One region of the Clostridium sp. genome, then DNA from elsewhere that is predicted to be linked to it. Evidence: riboswitches for the same ligand, from Rfam matches in the RefSeq annotation. Region 1 holds a riboswitch; each other region holds the start of a gene.
What was found. Region 1 has a riboswitch for S-adenosylmethionine ahead of LKE46_RS11000 (pyridoxal phosphate-dependent aminotransferase). Riboswitches for the same ligand answer to the same signal wherever they lie in the genome.
Positions count from the first base shown of each region.

Region 2: linked by a shared signal. The riboswitch ahead of LKE46_RS04350 (amino acid permease) and the one ahead of LKE46_RS11000 (pyridoxal phosphate-dependent aminotransferase) in region 1 are both predicted to bind S-adenosylmethionine.
Region 3: linked by a shared signal. The riboswitch ahead of LKE46_RS05390 (hypothetical protein) and the one ahead of LKE46_RS11000 (pyridoxal phosphate-dependent aminotransferase) in region 1 are both predicted to bind S-adenosylmethionine.

Region 1 is NZ_JAKVOI010000001.1:2,224,732-2,231,482, forward strand. Features, by position in the region: gene larA (nickel-dependent lactate racemase) at 1-746, opposite strand, end outside; gene LKE46_RS10995 (MetQ/NlpA family ABC transporter substrate-binding protein) at 758-1,570, opposite strand; gene LKE46_RS11000 (pyridoxal phosphate-dependent aminotransferase) at 1,594-2,766, opposite strand; SAM riboswitch class I at 2,855-2,953, opposite strand; gene LKE46_RS11005 (LysR family transcriptional regulator) at 3,002-3,880, opposite strand; gene LKE46_RS11010 (sulfite exporter TauE/SafE family protein) at 4,030-4,866, shown strand; gene LKE46_RS11015 (DUF1634 domain-containing protein) at 4,866-5,234, shown strand; gene LKE46_RS11020 (ABC transporter substrate-binding protein) at 5,279-6,370, opposite strand; gene LKE46_RS11025 (ABC transporter ATP-binding protein) at 6,405-6,751, opposite strand, start outside.
Region 2 is NZ_JAKVOI010000001.1:835,249-841,999, reverse strand. Features, by position in the region: gene LKE46_RS04365 (peptidylprolyl isomerase) at 1-254, opposite strand, end outside; gene LKE46_RS04360 (methyl-accepting chemotaxis protein) at 342-2,057, opposite strand; gene LKE46_RS04355 (S66 peptidase family protein) at 2,240-3,163, shown strand; gene LKE46_RS04350 (amino acid permease) at 3,310-4,656, opposite strand; SAM riboswitch class I at 4,905-5,007, opposite strand; gene LKE46_RS04345 (ROK family protein) at 5,082-6,038, opposite strand; gene LKE46_RS04340 (metal-sensing transcriptional repressor) at 6,224-6,499, shown strand; gene LKE46_RS04335 (DMT family transporter) at 6,520-6,751, shown strand, end outside.
Region 3 is NZ_JAKVOI010000001.1:1,070,247-1,076,997, forward strand. Features, by position in the region: gene metK (methionine adenosyltransferase) at 112-1,314, shown strand; SAM riboswitch class I at 1,458-1,567, shown strand; gene LKE46_RS05390 (hypothetical protein) at 1,580-2,011, shown strand; gene LKE46_RS05395 (iron-containing alcohol dehydrogenase) at 2,023-3,114, shown strand; gene LKE46_RS05400 (ABC transporter ATP-binding protein) at 3,166-3,966, opposite strand; gene LKE46_RS05405 (ABC transporter permease) at 3,942-4,994, opposite strand; gene LKE46_RS05410 (ABC transporter substrate-binding protein) at 5,011-6,030, opposite strand; gene LKE46_RS05415 (O-acetylhomoserine aminocarboxypropyltransferase/cysteine synthase family protein) at 6,062-6,751, opposite strand, start outside.

The DNA of each region.
Region 1 (6,751 bases):
CCATCGGTATCAAGTACTGCATTGACTAAAAAATCCGTTGAAATCTTTCTGCATATTTCTGTAATGTCTTCACGCATAGGATTCCCCTTAATCTTATTTGGCCCTGCACTGAGGTTGAGTCCGGAATTTTCTCCGCTGTTAAAAACCAGTCTATGATTACTTTGAATGGTTTGGAAACCTGCAACACCCGGAACAACACTTTTAGCCCCACCGCCAAAGCCTGCAAAAAGATGAAATGTGATGCCTCCTGTAAGTATAACCCTGTCTGCCTCAATCACTTTTCTGTTTAAGTATACAGGAGTACCAAAGCTCGATACTCCCATGTACCTAAGTTCATCTTCATTTTTGCTGTCATGGTTGTATACTTTTATTCTGCGGTACAATTTCTCCCCCACAATATCTCTCTTTTCGTCTTCTGAGGCAGCCCTGTGAGTACCCGTTGCAACTATGGCCGAAATATCCTCATCCTTTATTCCAAAAGAATTCAGATAATTAACTATATAGATAAGGAACTCTGCAGTTTTTATCCATGACCTGGTTATGTCCGAAACTACAAATATGACCTTTTCCCCCGGTATTACTATCTGCCTCAACGGCTTTGAATTTATTGGATTTTCAAGAGATGCAACAATTTCTGCCTCTACATCCTGAACATGTCCGGCCTTGCCTGGAAGTACATTGTCTATTTTCCCTTCCATATTTATTTCAAGTATATCATTTCCATATTTAAAATTATACAAACTCATCTGCATCACCTCTAAAATGCTGCTATAACAGAGCCCTTGAAATGCTCATCTATGTATTTCTTAACTTCGTCTGACTGATAGATTTTGATCAATTTCTTTACATTTTCCGCATCTTTGTTGTCAGGTCTTGCAGCTATAATATTAATCCAGGGAGAATCCTTCGGCTCCTTGAATATGGCATCCTTATTTGGATCGAGTTTGGCCTGTATTGCATAATTGGTATTTATCGCCGCAACCGCCACATCACTTAACGAACGCGGAACCATCGGAGCTTCAAGCTCAAGAAACTGGATATGTTTAGGGTTTTCAGCTATGTCCTTTATGGTAGCCTTTAAGCTTACGCCACTTTTCAACTTTATAACCTTCCCTTTTTCAAGAAGCATAAGTGCTCTTGCTTCATTAGTAGGATCATTCGGCAGTGAAATCTTATCCCCATCCTTCAGTTGAGCCAGAGATTTCAGTTTACTGGAATATATGCCCATAGGAAAAGTTACTGCATTGGCAACCTTTACTAGATTCATATTGTGATCCTTGTTGAACTGCTTCAAGTATGGTTCATGCTGATATATATTTACATCCAGCTGTTTTTCATTTAACTGCGTATTAGGCTGAACATAATCATTAAAACTAGTATACTCCACATTCATCCCTTGCTTTTTTGCAACTTCTTTAACCTTTTGTATTATTTCCTCGTGAGGTCCTGCTGTAACTCCTACTTTTATGGTATTGGCTTCAGAATCTGATTTCTGTGATGTACTTCCACAACCTGAAAATACAACTGTTGTTAATAATACCGACAATAAAATACTTCCAATTTTTTTCATAATAGTCTCCTTTTAACATAAATTTATTCACTATAAAATTCAGCTTTTTCTTTAAGTGTTTTCAACTTTTCAATGGCTTCCAGAAGAGTATCGTCCTTTTTTGCATAATGAAGCCTTATAAAATTATTCACATTTTTCTTAAAAAAACTTGAACCTGGTACTGCACCTATTTTAACTTCTTTAGCCAGCCATTCACAAAATTTCAAGTCATTTTTTACATTGAACTCCGATACATCTATCATTACATAATAAGCTCCATTGGGTTTTACATACTTTAGGCCAGCTTCATCCAATCCAGCTAGGAAAAGATCCCTTTTTTTCATATACATGTTTTTCAGCCAGTCATAATATTCATCAGGCATTTTAAGTCCTGCAATTGCTGCTTCCTGAAGAGGTGCAGCCGCTCCAACCGTCAAAAAATCATGCACCTTTCTAACATTTTCTATTATCCTTTCATCTGCTATAACATATCCCAACCTCCATCCTGTTATGGAATATGTCTTGGAAAGAGAACTGCAACTCAAAGTCCTGTTAAACATTCCTGGAAGTGAAGCAAAATAAACATGTTTATATGGATCCATAACAATATGCTCGTACACTTCATCCGTTATTACAAATGTGTCATATTTTTCAGCCAGACTCGCAATATACTGGAGCTCTTCCAAAGTAAAAACCTTACCTGTAGGATTTGATGGATTGCACAGTATAAGAGCTTTAGGTTTCTGCCTGAATGCATCCTCCAATTCTTTTCTATCAAACGAAAACTCCGGCGGATAAAGAGATACATGTATTGGATCTGCCCCACTCAATATTGCATCTGCAGCATAGTTTTCATAAAACGGAGAGAATACTATAACCTTGTCACCTGGATCACACACCGTCATGACAGATGCCATCATGGCCTCGGTACTACCGCAGGTAACAGCAATTTGTGTTTCAGGATCTATATCAATCCCCATAAATTTCTTCTGCTTTTCTGCAAGTGCCTCTCTAAAGTTTTGTGCACCCCAGGTAATTGCATATTGATGAGGTCCTTTGTCCGCAGCAGCTTTAAGTGCCTCTTTTATTTCTTTTGGAGGATCAAAATCAGGAAAACCCTGTGATAAATTAATAGCCCTATATTTATTTGATATCCTTGTCATTCTTCTTATAACAGAATCTGTAAAATTAACCAACTTACTGCTTAGTTCGGGCAAGAAAAACACATCCTTTCAAAATTTTATTGATATATAAAATCTATTCTTTAAACTAAAAAAACCTCTTTACGATAAAAGAGGTATCTTCCTCTTATCTTTCAGTTAAAACTGCAGGAATTAGCACCTGGCAATAATTGCTGGCTGCTGGGTTTCATTGGGCCTTTCCCTCCGCCTCTCTAGATAAGATAAACCTATTAAATTACAGGTATGATTATATTATTTACATAGAACAAAGTCAAGCCCTTTCTATATCTGAAATCACATTTAAAAAGTTTCTGGAAGCGGCAGACATATACCTGTCCTTTACACATATTGCAGCTATACTCGTTTCTAAGCTTGACTCATGAATTACTCTATAAGTTAAACCGGATGCCTTTACTATATCCAGAGCAGTCATTGGAACCAAGGCAATCCCAATACCGGATTCCGCCCATAGCAGTGTAGTTCTTGCATCATCACTCTTGCATATTATCTCGGGCATAAAATCCATATTATGGCATGCCTCAAATATGATTTTTTCAAACCTTCTATATATGATAAGCGGTTTACCCATAAGCTCCTTTAGAGTTATTGATTTTCTATCCGGGAAATAGTCCAGATCATCTCTAAAAACTGATATCATAGGCTCTCTGGAAAGAATTTTTATGCTTAGTCCTTCCTTGTTAAACGGTGTTCTGACTATCCCTATATCTATCACTCCACTGTTCAATATTTCAAGTATTCTATATGTATTTCCCTCCCATACCTCAAAGTTTACTTTTGGATATATACTATGAAATCTTTCTATTATATTTGGAAACAGTGTAGCTCCTGAAGATGAAACAGTTCCAATTGACAATGTTCCTTTGATGCCTTCGTTGAAATCTTTCAATTCTTTTATGGTGGAATCCACCAATTCCAATATCTGTTCAGCCCTGTTCTTTAATATTTCCCCTGCATCCGTCAGATGAATTTTTTTATTTCCCCTATCCATGAGTTTAGTTCCCAGCTCCTCTTCCAAAAGCTTCAAGTGATAACTGAGAGGCGGCTGTGCTATATTCAGTTTTTTAGCCGCTCCTGTTATCTTCCCTTCTTCTGCAATTGTAAGAAAATACCTAAGCTGCTTAATATCCATGAAGAATATCACCTCGATAATTAAATAATAAAAGTAATTATACAATTTTTATATACACATAATAGATAATAAATATTTTTAATATAAGCTTATCATTGATATAATAATACTTGAAAATCAAATTTTGTTCAATACAGGGAGATGATATTTTGTCACTGATAGTACTGGAAATCTTGTTGATATCTGTTGTGGCAGGCATAGCCGGATCTATTCTTGGCCTGGGCGGGGGAACAGTAATTACTCCAGCATTGACACTTATATTTGGAATTGATATAAGATATGCCATAGGAGCAAGCATAATTTCAGTAATAGCAACCTCAAGCGGTGCTGCTATAGCTTATGTGCGGGATGAAATGACCAACATAAGAGTTGCCATGTTTCTTGAAATAGCAACAACAGTCGGAGCTATAACCGGTGCCTTTCTAGGTGGAATCATAAATGCCAACTACCTCTATGTGTTATTCGGACTACTTCTTCTATATTCCGCTTTTGCAATGTTCAAAAATGGCAAGACTGAATTGCCTGATAACGTTATAGAGCATCCACTTGCACAAAAACTTAAATTAAACGGCCAATATTATGACGATGTTTTAAAACAACCCGTTGATTATAAAGTTGCAAACGTGCCGAGTGGATTCGGTGTAATGTATGGTGCAGGAATTATATCAGGGCTTCTTGGTATAGGAAGTGGGAGCTTCAAGGTTATGGCCATGGATCTGTTTATGAAACTTCCAATGAAGATATCAAGTGCCACAAGTAATTTTATGATGGGAGTCACCGGTGCCGCCAGTGCCGGAGTGTTTTTCCTGAGGGGTGATATAGATCCCAAAATTGCAGGTCCGGTAGCACTTGGTGTACTTGCAGGTGCTACCATTGGGGCACGTATTATGAAGCGAATGAAAAACAAGACTATAAGAAAGATATTCATACCCTTTCTCGTATATATAGCACTTCAAATGATGTATAAAGGAGTGATTGCATTATAATGAATGATAAAAAATTGAAAGAAAATACAAGAGAGATGGAAAAGATAATAAGCACGTTTTTATTTGTAGGAGTCCTGACAAGCTCTGCCGTTATAATAATAGGACTTATAATGTTTCTAATCTCTGGAAGCAGCGGGTATCCCGGCAACTTTTATCCGACTTATCCCTTTGAGATACTCCATGGATGCATGGCCTTGAAACCTTACTCCATAATACTCTTAGGACTTATGCTGTTGATAGCCATACCAATATTCAGAGTTGGTATTTCCATATTAGTATTTTTTAAGGAAAAGGATTTTCTGTATGTAAAGATCACAGCTGTTGTATTCATAATATTGATAATAAGTTTGTTCATGGGCAAAAATTGAAGGTTGTGCCTTTAAGGCACAACCTTCATAAAGGGGAACTTCCACTAATCCGGATTTTGTGCATTCAAAATCTTCAAGGCATCATCGGCAGTAAGATCATAGTTCAGAAATTCTTTATAGAACTTCTGAGTTTCTTTCACCATGTCAAGATTTTTAAATTCATCAGGATGAAGAAGCTTTGCCAGCCACTGAAATTGTAGTGCCGACTCCATACCATATCTATCCCACAGAAAAACTCCCATTGGATTTACATACACCTTTTTGTTTTTAACCGCATTTACCTGACTCCACTGTGGATTGCTGTACAATTGATCAAGTGTTTTTATAGGGCTGTTTTTATCATTCAATACACTTTTTCCCATAATTATTATATCAGGATTCCATTTGAGCACCTGCTCCATGGAAGCAGGTTTCTTGTTTCCTTCTATCTCGGCGGCATCTTTACCACCGGCAGCCTGTATCCAGTCATCTACTATTGTTTTTTGTCCATCAATTGTAAGGGGCTTAAAAGATTCAATATGCAGTATTTTGGGTTTTTGAGAGTCGGGTATTTTGGAAGTTACCTCTTTTACTGCTTTAAGTCTTTCGTCCAGATAGGAATTGTACTTATCTGCTTTATCCTTGGCATCTCCACCTAAAACCTGTGCAGTTGTATTGACAACCTTTTTCAAATCGTCATAATTCTGAAATATCAGCTGTACAGTAGGAATTCCGAGTTCCTTTGTCTTTGCAAGTAATTTTGATTCAGTAGGCATGAACAATACATCCGGTTTTAATTGTGCAAGAGTTTCTGTATTGACCGTTGTATTTGTGAATATAGTCTTAGCTTTGTCCATGTCTGGAAATACTTTATACAGCCAGGGGTATGCTTTTTTCGAATCAATAGTTGCAACTATTTTATCAGATCCGCCAAGCATAGCCACTATTTCATTGTGTGCCGGCCATGCATCTGCTATTTTGTTGATCTTCTCGGGAACAGTTACCTTTGCACCAGTTGAATCTGTAATCACATTTCCCTTGCTCTCCTGAGCAGTATTTCCAGAATTCGTACTGGTCTTACCACATCCGGCAAACAAAAACACTGCAGAGAAGATAATAATAAGCAAATTCCTTACATTGTTGAATTTTTTTCTCATAAGTTTCACATCCTTAATTTAAAATAATTATTGACTAAATTAGTGGAACACAGGATTTAATCTTATTTCCACCTTCAATGGCTGTATCTATAATTTTCACATTTATTCCATAGGCATTCTTCAGGTTTTCTTCAGTAACAATATCATCTGGAGCTCCAACCATAAATTTATTATTTTTGTCCAGAAGGGCTACCTTGGTAGAACATAGAAAAGCATGATCAGGAAAATGTGATGTCATTACAATAGCCAGTCCTTCTTTAGAAAGTTTTAAAATCTGCCTCAGAACTCTTATCTGATTTCCAAAATCCAGATTGGAAGTAGGTTCATCCATAATAAGTATATCCGGCTCCTGAGTAAGAGCTCTTGCAATAAGCACCATCT
Region 2 (6,751 bases), 1.4 Mb from region 1:
AGGTTGTTTTCAAAATTATTAGACGAAAATTCACCTTTAATTGAATATCCCGGTCCGCCGGTTCCAGTACCCTCCGGATCTCCTCCCTGAATCATGAAGCCCGGTATTACCCTGTGAAAAATTGTTCCATTATAAAATCCTCTTTCTATCAATGATATGAAATTATTTACTGTATTAGGTGCAATATCCGGATAAAGTTCTATTTTTATCACCTGTTCATTTTCCATTTCAATTGTAACTACAGGATTTTTCATTTGTTCTCCTTCTTTCTGTAAATATACTTATATAATAAATTTTATCACGGATGCTGTCAAAATACACGTAATAGTAATAAATTCATACTAAATTCTGAAATTCTTTATCATACTGTTTAATTTTTGTGACAACTGAATTTGATTTTGAGCCGACAACTTTACCTTTTCAGCAGCTCTCACATTTTCTTCAATATTCCTTTTTATCAATTCAGCACTTTCTGAAGATCTCTGTACGTCTCCCGACATACTCTGAACTGTTTCACTCACCTGTCCTACAGTAGCAGTTAACTCTTCGGACATTGAGGCTATCTCCTCAGACATCTTGCTGACAAAATCTGCATCCTCATAATATTTTTTACCCATATTCCCGAACATCTCGAATTGGGGATTGACTTTGTTATTCATAAAATTTAAAACCTCATTACCGCTTATGGAAAGATTGTTGAATGCCTGCTGTACTTTTTCAATAGTATCCTGAATTTTGGCAACAGAATCAGAGGACTGTTCTGCAAGATTTCTCACTTCTTCTGCAACAACAGCAAATCCCTTCCCATTCTCTCCTGCACGTGCTGATTCTATAGCCGCATTTAGGGCAAGTAAATTGGTCTGTTCAGCTATGTTTGCAATAGTATTGGCCATTACCTTGACATTTTCTACTACCTGTCCATCCTTAATTGACTGGACCATATTCTGTTTTTTCTCATTATATAACTTATCCGTAGTATCCAAAGCTCTTTTCCCTCTGTTCTGTACATCAATTGCTCTTTTTTGGAATGCGTTTGCATTATTATTTCCATCCACAGCTTTTTGCGACAGTTCATTTATGCTTGAATCAACTTCCTCAATTGATGCCGTTATTTCTTCGGTGGTGACATTGGTTCTTTGAATTACCTCGGAAACAATTTTAACCGAACTGCTCATATCATTTGTTTTTGACAAAAGATTCTCGGATATGGAAAACAATTCATCACTTGAACTGTTCATATTGTCTATATTGTTTGATATTACTTCAATAAACTGCGCCACGTTCTTTCTTGCTACATTAAGCCCTGAAGCTGTTATACCAAGTTCATCTTTTCTAGACAGATTTATAGATGAAGAAAAATCAAATTTTTCCAATTTACCCGCAAATTCTTCTATTTTTTTTAATGGATTGTTGACATCATTCGAGATAATGACTCCCAATAAAATCGATAAAATAAAACATATTAAAATTGTTGAAATTATATATACATAGGAATGTTTATACTGAAGAGTCCTATCTTCATAATTGCTTTGCGCCAGTTTCATGCTCAAATTTATGGCTTTATCAAGCGTGGATATCATTTGAGTTCTGGATTCCTCAGTTTTTATAAATTCACTTTTTGCTGCAGTATAATTACCTTGTTGGACAAATTCCAGAAACTCCTTTCTATAATTCGTCCAATTTTTCAAATACTGTTCAAACTGGGCAAATAACTTTTTATCATCATCAACAATGATAGTCGACTTGTATTCAGATATTAGTTTTTCATTTTTACTGGATAAACTGTTAATTTCCGAATTCATGTTCTTGACCATATTCCTCTGGGATTTATCCATGACAATAAGCATATCTCCCCTGATTGCCATCAAATTCGTCTTCAACTGCTGCAGGTCGTTGCTTCCTTTTAGATCTTTATTATATGTGATGTTCAAACTGGAATATATATCTTTCATCCTTGAAAGAGATGTAACACCAATTACACAAGTAAAAAGCGCTGTTATAATAAATCCCATCATTAATTTCTTTAGAATTTTTAAGTTTGAAAGCCATCTCATCATAAATTCCTCCTTGATATTTAGTTTCATAAATCATTTCAAATCGAAATTACTATTTATATCAAGTAATTATATAGAGACAACCTTAATACAAGCTTAATGTAAGCCCCACTCTAAGTAATAATCAACTTTTATGGAATTTGTAATATTATAATACTATTAAGGTATTTAGAAGGTGAAGGAGTATGGCAATAAGGCCGCAAATTTTACGTGCAGGAGATACAATCGGAATAGTTACTTTAGGAAGTCCATTATCTGCCGATATCATCAATGCTCGTATACAGACTCTTAGAAACATGGGCTTTAATATAGTATTAGGAAATTATGTATATTCTTATGATGGATACGTTGCAGCCACAGAACAACAGAGGGCCTCTGATCTGATGGAAATGTTCGAAAATCCTGATGTGAAGGCTATTATACCTTCAAGAGGTGGAGTAGGTGTTGCGGGTATTATACCGTATCTTGATTATCCTGTTATTACACAGAATCCTAAAATTATCACAGGGTACAGCGACATAACAATTTTATTAAATGTTTTGTATATATGGGCTAATTTAATTACTTTTCACAGCCTTCTTTTAATAGACTTTAAACCGACTGCCCCTGCATACAACATGAATCAGTTTTTCACTGCTACATCTACACTTACCTCGCCAAGGCAACTTGAAAATCCTCCCGGAATGCCATTAATAAGCAGGATTCCTGGAAATGTTACAGGCCCTATAGTTGGAGGCAACCTTACATCTTTTGCAGATAACCTCGGCACTCCATTTGAAGTTGATACCAGAGGGAAAATACTCTTAATCGAAGAAGTACACGAGCCCATTAATACAGTCTACAGGCATATAAACCGGCTAATATTGGCCGGCAAGCTCAGTGACTGTGCAGGTATCCTTATGGGAGAATGCACAAATTGTGATGATTCATACGGTAAGTCATATGAAGATTTAATTAATGATGTTATAATGCCGATGAACAAACCTCTTATGACAAACTTAGCATCTGGGCATGGCACATACAAGATGGCTATACCTATAGGCGCCGAAGCCAACCTTAATACTTATGAAAATACATTGACGATACTTGAGCCAACGGTGCGTATATGATTTATCCCAATTATCGTGCCGGGAATTTGCTACCCTGCAGGCAACTAAATATACTTTCCTATAAATCAAAGACCTCAATGCTGTTGATAAAATATACTTATCAACAGCATGAGGTCTTATTATTAAACTTTCTTACCTTTTACAAATCATCTATTTTTAATTAATATTTTATACATGGTCAATAGAATTGCTATCCACACAGGTACTACATATATGGATATTCTCGTACTCGGTAAAACAAATAGTAAAGCAACGATCAATAACAAGTATATAATAGCTGTATACGTAAGTACCGGATAAAATGGCATTTTAAATTTTACTTTTTGTCCTAAGGAACTCTTATATTTTCTGAATTTTAATTGTACTAAAAGTATAGTTATCCATGCAGTTATAATTGCTATAACTGTTACCGATGATATATAATTAAAAACTTTGAAGGGTAATAAATAATTTAAAAATATTGCAATCATAGCTATAGCTGTACTAAATAGAATTCCTACATATGGTATTCCTGATTTGCTGATTTTACGAAATATACCCGGAGCATTATTGTTCAAAGCCAAACTATAAAGCATTCTCCCTTCAACAAATAATGCACTGTTCATACCTGATAATGCAGCTGTCAAAACCACAAAATTAATAATTGATGCCGCTGCCGGAATTCCAACTTTATCGAAGACTAATACAAAAGGGCTTCCTTTAATTCCAATTTTACTCCATGAATAAAGGCTTAACATAACCAACATAGAGCCAACATAAAAAATAAGTATACGCCAAAATACATTATTGATTGCTTTGGGTATGGATTTTTCAGGATTTTCTGCTTCACCAGCAGTTATACCAATAAGTTCCACTCCACCAAACGCAAAAGTAACAAAGATGAATGACAATAAAAATCCTCTGATCCCATTAGGGAAAAAACCTCCATTCATCCATAAATTTGAAAATCCAATGGCATGTCCTTTATTTCCAAAGCCAAATACTATCATAAAAAGTCCAAAAATAATCATGCAAATAATACACACAACTTTAATGAGTGCCAGCCAAAATTCAAACTCACCATAAGCTTTCACTCCAATTATATTAATTAAAACTAAAACCAATAAAAATACTAGGGCGGAAATCCACCTCGGAAAATCCGGCAGCCAAAACTGTACATATATACCAACTGCCGTAAGCTCGGCCATTACAGTTGTAACACCTTGAAGCCAATAAGTCCATCCTGAAAAAAATCCAGCGAAATCCCCTAAATATTTAGTTGCATAAGCACTAAATGAACCTGAATTTGGATCATCTACAGAAAGCTCTCCCAATGCCCTCATAATTATAAAAACAAACAAACCGCCAGTCAAATATGCTAATATAATAGACGGGCCACCCATACTTATGGCATCTGCCGAGCCATAAAATAACCCTACTCCTATGGCTCCACCAATAGCAATCATCTGAATATGACGATTTTTTAAATTCCTCTTTAATTTATATCCTCCCATATCGACATCCCAATCTTATAATTTTTCTAGAAATATAAACCAACAATAACTTATTTTACAGTAAAATCATTTATTCATAAACTTTATTTATAAAAGTTAAAGCTTATCTACAAAAAACAAAAAGCCAAATCCTCCAAAGATACATTAGATACATTCAACATATCAAGTAGAATTTGACCTCTAGTTTTCTAGTCAATCAAAAATAAAAAAATCTTACAGAGAAACTATAAGACCAATTTTTTCAAAGTTTCTCATCTTCCAGGTTTAACCTGCTGGAATTAGCACCATTGAACAATATATTCAGGTTGCCGGGTATCATAGGGCCAGTCCCTCCACCTCTCTTGATAAGATTCATATTTGATTATTATTTACATGATACTTAATTTAAATATAACTGTCAAGAATGAATTTGCCTATTTGGGTAATTATTGTATTTTAGTTTGAAGCACAGCAAGTGCTGCAGCACCCATTACACCTGCATCCGTTCCAAGTTCTGCTTTCACAATTCTGCATGACTTTGCCATTGCAGCAAAGCATCTCCTATTTACTACCTGTTGTATTTTCTTCAGTACGATATTTCCCCCTTTTGAAACTCCCCCTCCAATAACTACCATTTCAGGATCAAAGCTGGTTATGACATTGGCTACGCATATTCCAAGATATTCAAGGCTTTCATTCAATATTTCACAAGCAATTTTATCTCCCTTTTTTGCTTCCTCAAACACCTCATAGGAAGTTACCTTATTGTGTTTCTTTAAAGCTGTATATTCCTTATTCAGAACAGCCTGTTCTCCTTTTTTCCCTATTGCAGTACCCGATGCGAGTGCTTCTGCACAGCCATAATTTCCACAATTACATCTGGGACCATTTTTCTCCAGCGTCATATGCCCGATTTCAAGGGCATTGCAGGTATTCCCCCTGTAAATTTGTCCATTAATTATCGCTCCGCCTCCAATTCCCGTGCTGACTGTAATAAAAATCATATTTTTTGTTCCCTTTCCTGCTCCAAACATGAATTCTCCAATGGCACCTACATTTGCATCATTGTCCAGGTATACTGGAATTCCAAATTTCTTCTTTATTGGATCCACCAATTTAAAATTTCTGAAAGGAAGATTTGGCGTCGTTATTATTATTCCATTTTTAGCATCCAACGGCCCGGGCGAACCAATTCCGATGGCCTCAATATCTTCAATGCTTTTATCGTCACTTGCTAAAACTTTTTCTATTACTTCTATTATCTTTTCCAGTACTTTTTCTTCTCCCCTGAATGCATCGGTAGGGACAGTATATTTATACAATATACTGCCACTTATATCTGAAAGTGCCCCACTTATTTTAGTTCCACCCAAGTCTATTCCTAAAACATATTTCTTATTCATGCAACCCTCACTCTTTCTTAATATTAATATTTTTATAAACTCACCTGTAAATGATATCCATTGGTACTATGGTAACATCAAAAAATATTTCAATCAACACTATATACTTTGTATTGAAGAACAGCGTAAATAGTGCTATACTTTTCAATATCCCCCTATATGGGATATTGAAGGAGGAGTTACAGATGACTAAAGATCATAAACATGAAAATACAAAAGCTGTTATAAATCGACTTTCAAGGACTATAGGGCACTTGCAGTCCGTAAAAAGAATGGTTGAAGACGGACGTGACTGCAGTGAAATCCTGATTCAGATTGCAGCCGTAAGAAATGCTATTAATAATACCGGTAAAATAATTCTTCAGGATCATATAAATCACTGTGTGGTAAAGGCAATAGAAGAAGATGATAAAAAAACTCTTGAAGATTTAAACAGAGCAATAGACCAATTTATGAAATAAGTACCATTGGAGTAATGAAAATGAATATAAATCAATACAATTCAATTTTATGTGCAATACTTTCTGCATTATTATATGCAATCAGTCTTCCTATATCAAAAATACTGCTGAAAGGAATAAATCCAACACTGATGTCCGCACTTCTTTATCTTGGTGCAGGAGTAGGTATGCTTCTATTCAACTTAATCAATTGCAGAAACGGCTCAAAAAGAGCAGAAAAAAGGCTTACAAAAAATGGCCTTCCTTTTATAA
Region 3 (6,751 bases), 1.2 Mb from region 1:
CTTATCTGTAGAAATTGGATTCTTCGATAGTAATGTTTGGTCTCTTTTTAATATAAGTTAACCAGTATAGAAATAAAATTTAGAGTAAATGATGAAAGGAAGATTGATAAAATGAGTAGATTATTCACATCAGAATCTGTTACAGAAGGACATCCGGATAAAATATGTGATCAAATATCAGATGCAGTATTAGATGCAATTATTGAACAGGATAAGAATGGAAGAGTAGCTTGTGAGACAGTTGTAAATACCGGACTTGTACTTTTAGTAGGAGAGATATCAACCAAGGCATATGTGGACATACCTAAAATAGTAAGACAAACTATAAGCGATATAGGATATAATCATTCAAGATTTGGATTTGATGCATCCAATTGTGCAGTAATAACCTCCATAGATGAACAGTCACAAGATATTGCACTTGGTGTAGATGAATCATTGGAATCTAAAAAAGGTGAAAAAGACAATATAGAAGCAATTGGAGCAGGAGACCAGGGAATGGTATTTGGATTTGCAACAAATGAAACTCCGGAGTACTTGCCGCTTCCAATAGCACTGGCACATAAACTTTCAAGAAAGCTTGCTGAAGTAAGAAAGAATGGAGCAATCTCATATCTTGGACCGGATGGGAAAACTCAGGTTACAGTAGAATATGAAGGAGATAAACCTCTGAGAGTGGATACCGTGCTTATATCTTCACAGCATGAAGAAAATGTAACCCATGATGAAATTGAAAAAGATATAATAGACAAGGTAATCAAAGTAATAATACCTAAAGAGCTCATAGATTCAAATACAAAATATCTGGTAAATCCTACAGGAAGATTTGTAAAGGGTGGGCCTGAGGCTGATTCGGGCCTTACAGGAAGAAAGATAATAGTTGATACCTACGGCGGCTATGGAAGACATGGAGGCGGAGCATTTTCAGGAAAAGATCCAACCAAAGTTGATAGATCTGGGGCATATGCAGCAAGGTGGGTTGCAAAAAACCTTGTGGCAGCAGGTGTAGCAAGTAAAATTGAAGTAGAAATAGCATATGCAATAGGTGTTGCAAAACCTGTATCAGTAAGTGTAGATACATTTGGTACAGGCAAAATAAATGATGAAGAAATAGTCGAGATTATAAATGAGTTGTTTGATTTAAGACCTGCTGCAATTATAAGGGATCTTGATTTAAGAAGGCCTATATATAAAAGTACTGCTGCTTATGGACATTTTGGAAGGACAGATATAGATCTTCCATGGGAGAAACTGGATAAGGTTGATCAAATAAGAGATGCTTATAAAAATAAAGAAAGTTTGGTTTTAAAATAGATATGGCAATAAGAAATTTTTATTCTAGTTCGGCTGACTAGAAAAACTAGAGGTCAAGTTGAATTTATTATTGAGATAGATCATTTGTATAAAATCTTTTTAATAAATATAACTTGACCTTTTATTGTTTGGGGGAATACATTCTCTTATCAAGAGAAGCAGAGGGTAAGGCCCGATGAAGTTTCAGCAACCAGTATGTTCCATTTGCATACAAGGTGCTAAATCCTGCAGATTCAATTCTGAAAGATAAGGAAGGGATATGAAAATGAGTGAAATATTAAATGATGCAATGAAATATATAGATCATTCACAAAGGGGATATTTAGTTGCAATGGATGAACAAAATAAAACTTGTATTATAAATATACAGGAATTTATAAATGATTATACAAATGTGTATTTTATTGTAGATAAAGATGTCAAAAAAGTCAAAACCGGTTCAAAGGTCAATGTCTATTTTGAAAACAGTACACAAAAATATAGTGCATTCAAAAGCATACATGTTTCAGGAAAATTGGCTGAAATAATATATTCAAATGAAGTCTACAGTGTATTGAAAACCTTAATTGGAAAAAACAGGGGAAGACATTTCCTGAGTAGTAATTTCAAAGATTATAGTATATATAAGTTTAAGCCGGAGTATATAAATTTATGTGATTATATAAAGCCACTGGAGGAATTAAAGGAAATAATTTAACTCTAAAATTTATGGAAAGGATGAGTAAAATGACGGATATAAAAATACCGAAATTCTATGTCAGTGGGAAAAATATTCTGGATAAAACCGGTAAATATACTTCGAAATTTGGAAAATATGCATTGATTATATGCGGAAAAACTGCATGGAACAAGACTGGACAAAGGATACTTATGAATCTTGCAAGAGAGAGACTGGAATATAGAGTTGAAGTATACCATGGGCATTGCACTTTGAATGATATAAAAATATATTCGGAATCAGCCCGTAAACTGAAGGTTGATGTAGTACTAGGTGTAGGAGGAGGAAAGGTAATTGATATGGCAAAGACCATAGGTGATAGGACAGGTAAGCCTGTAATTGCTATTCCTACTGTAGCTACAAGTTGTGCTGCGTGTTCCAATATTTCCATAATATATGATGATACCGGAAGATATATTGATTATGTCAGGCTAAAGAAATTACCTGAACTTATATTGACGGATATAGATTTAATACTTGAATCATCCATACGATATCTAAATGCAGGTATAGGTTATGCAATGTCAGTTTTTAAATATTTTGATCATGTGAAACAAGACGAATATCCGGTTAACATACTGGAGAAGTATATTGAAGGATTGTATGAAGAACTGGATGAAAACATTGATGATGAATGTTACAGAAAATTGATAGATTCAATCATAGTATTATCCGGAATGAGGCAAAATCATGATATAGTTGATAACTCAATTGATATATGTAATTATGTAGTCAATAACATGACATATATTTCCGATACAAGGTATAGCCTATATGGTGAAAAAACTAGTTTTGCACTTGTTGTTCAATTTGTTCTTGAAAACAGGAGCAAAGATGAAATATTCAAGGCTATTGATATATTTACCAAGATTGGTTTACCTGTTACATTAAGTCAGCTTGGAATAAAATATGGATCTAAAATTAAAATATCAGGTATCAAGGATAATATTCATTTAAAATTCCGTGATTATGAAAAGGAAAACATTATTGAGAAGGCAATAATTAAAGCAGATGAGATGGGCAATGAATACTTGGGAAAAAAGAGTAGTGGCAATGATCAAATTCTGAATGCAATTATTTAAAATAAAAAACAATGTACAGACTCAAAATTTGTACATTGTTTTTTAATGGTGTTAATGTTTCCTTGCAAAATGGAGCTTATCTAATATTTTCTTTTTTAGTATTGTAAACTCCAGATCAGTTCTATCCCGGGGCCTTTCAAGATTTATATCTATGATTGATTCTATCTTTCCGGGACGCGGTGTCATAATTACGGCTCTGTCACTCAGATAAATTGCTTCATCTACGTCATGGGTAACCAGTATCATTGTGGTACCTCTTCTCTGCCATAATTCAATAAGTTTGTCCTGAAGGTCCATTCTTGTAAATGCATCCAGTGCCCCAAGAGGCTCATCCAGGAGAAGTACTTTTGGATCATTTATAAGTGCTCTGGCAAGAGAAGCTCTTTGAGCCATACCTCCTGAAACCTGATGGGGATATGAATTTTCAAATCCCTCAAGTCCGGTAAGTTTTATATATTCATGAATTTTATCTTTGCTTTCTTTATATATTTTTCGTGCTTTCAGTCCTGCAGCAATATTATTTTCTATTGTTTCCCAGGGAAAAAGATTTGCCTGCTGAAAAACATATCCTCTTTCAAAACTGGTGTCATTTATTTTGTCATTATCAATAAACAGTTCACCGGATTGAGGTTTGTCAAGTCCTGCTATCAATCTCATCAATGTTGTTTTGCCGCATCCTGACGGTCCTACAAGTGAAATGAATTCTCCGGCTCTAATGTCAAGATTTATATTTCTGAGGGCTTCTACAAGGTTGCCGGTTGCATCTATATATATTCTGTTTACATCCTTTATTTTAATAGAAGCATTATTTGCAACGGAGGATTTTATCATTTCAAAAGCCCCCTTTGCCATATAAGTACTCTGTCTCTGATTTTAAATATTATCGCAAGTACTATTGAGAAAACTACCGCCATTATAACTATTGCAGCATAAACTTTTGCATAATTGGACCAACCTTTGGCCCAGTTTATATACCATCCAAGCCCAGCCTCGGCGCCAAGCATCTCTGAAACTACGAGTGTGGTGAAGGAAAGTCCCGTCGCAGTGTAGATTCCAGTAAATATTGATGGCATTGCACCTGGAATAGCTATTTTGAATATGAGGAACTTTTCATCTGCACCTAAAGTTTTAGCTGCCTCAAAATAGGATTTGGGTATGTTTTCTATACCGCCGCATGCCATGAAGGCTACAGGAAACCACACACAGAGTACAATTAAAAATACTTCGGAAATCAAGGTTGAAGGAAATAATGACATTGCAACTGGTATCCATGCAACTGCAGGTACAACACCTATAATTTTAAGAACAGGGAAGAACCAATAATACCATTGTTTGTACCAGCCAATTAAAATTCCGGAAACAAGTCCCAAAAGAGTACCTGCAACGAAGCCAAGTACTAAAAGTCGCATGGAATAAAGTGTACTTATTAAAAGTGTGCCGGCATCTTCCACAAGGACCTGAACTATTTGTGCAGGCCCCGGGAAAAATGGGAGCGGAAGTATATTGGTTTTTGTGGATAGAATATCCCAAATTATAAATCCAACTCCTATGGCAAAGTAAAATTGTGATTTATGGTTTGCTTGTGCACTCAGTTTTTCATTGAAAAACGAAATTACATATTCTATACCAAGATAGGCTATAAAAAGTATAAGCATTATCCTATATGGAAAGACTTTAACAATCTGTACTGTAGGCAAAGCTATGTTTTCAACCAAAGCCGCTACAAAAGCAATGATTTGTAAAATTGGCCAGACCTTTGATTTAGGTTTCCAGTTTACAGTGTCGGATGCTTTGACAACCGGTACTTTATCAATATTTTTTGATTGAATATCTGATTCTGGTATGTTGTCTGAATTTGCAGATTCACTTAAAGCACTCACGTTAGTAATACCTCCATTAATTTTTTGAATTTCCGAGTGCATCGTAATACACATCATCAGCAAATTTAACAGGATCGGTGCCTTTTTTCAAAAATCCAGTCTTGTTAAGCTGTTCTACAAAATATTTGACGTCATCCTTTGCACCATCGGTAGTATATTTGAAATCATAATTTTTTATAAGCTCGGTAATTAATTTTACATCACCACCGGATACATATTTTTTGTCAAGTTCAATTTTTGCAGTTTCTTCAGGATGTTCTGCTATCCAGTCATCTGCTGCTTTGTAAGCTCGTACAAGAGCTGCAATTTTTTCCGGATTATCCTTGATTTCCTTATTGGAAGCATATAGGAAGCAGCATGATTTTCCCTTGAATAACGGATCCTGTGCGATATCGGTTATTACTCTGTAATTATCATTTTTTTCAGCCAGTGTAGCAAACGGATCCCATGCGGCAAAAGCGTCAACATCACCTTTCGAAACAGCCTTTGTCAGCTGGTCAAGAGGATAAGGAACCCATTTTACATCCTTTGTAGGATCAATGTTGTTGTTTGCCAGAACCACACTTGTTATAGCCATAGGAGTTCCCCCTACTTCATCCACACCTATTTTCTTTCCCTTCAAATCTTTTGCAGTTTTTATTGGTGAATTAGGAGGCACGACTAATTTTATACAACCTTTGTGGAGTCCGCCTATGACTTTTATATCCAGACCCTGCTGAACAGAAGGGAAAAATTGAAAGTCACCATTTGTAACAGTAAACTTTCCACTTGCAAGGCCGGTTTTCTGCTGTTCAAATGTTCCACTTACAAGAGTTACATCAAAACCTTCCTTTGCAAAAAAACCTTTTTCCTTGGCTATGTAGGCAGGGGCACCGCAAACACCACCTCCGAGAGCCTGAATTTGCAATTTCCCATATTTATATTTTCCTGTGCCATTTTCGCTTGAAGAAGTAGATGTACTTTTTCCACAAGCAGCAAGAGTAGGTACTGCAGTAACAAGCAATAACGCAGCAACTATTTTAGTAATTTTATTCATAATAATTCCCTCTTCTTTCTATATATATAATTTATTTAACAACATCCTTGTTTACTATTTTTTCAGATTCAAATGCTGCTTTGAAAGCCTGATCCAAATCGTCTATGAGATCTTCTGCATCTTCGAGTCCTATGGATAGTCTTATTGTATTAGGAAGCAAATCTGAAAGTTCTTTCTCATCTGGTGTAAGTTCACTGTGTGTTGTCTTAGGTGAATTGACAATCAGAGATCTTGAATCACCAACATTGGTATGATAGCTGAACAGATTTAATGAGTTCAAAAATTTGTCTATTTCGGAATCAGTACCTTTGAATCCGAAGGTAAATACTGATCCAGCTCCTTTTGGAAGATATTTATCAGCTAATTCTTTATATGGACTGTTTTCTAAAGTAGGATATTTTATCCATGAAACTTTGTCATTTTCTTTCAGATAACCGATTATTTTTTCAGTATTTTCAATTTGTTTCTTGACTCTTTCAGATAAGGTTTCCAGTCCTATAAGTGCAAGATATGCATCAAAAGGACTCAAAGAAGAACCAAAGTAATTCAAATAGTTCATTCTGATTCTCGTAGTAAATGGAAAATCAGGAAATACATCGAGAAAATTTCTGGCATCGTCATTATTATCTCTTAAAGTATAATAAGGTTCCAGAAAATGATTGAACTTGCCATTTGCCCAATTGAATTTACCGCTTTCAAGAATTACACCTGCAATAACATT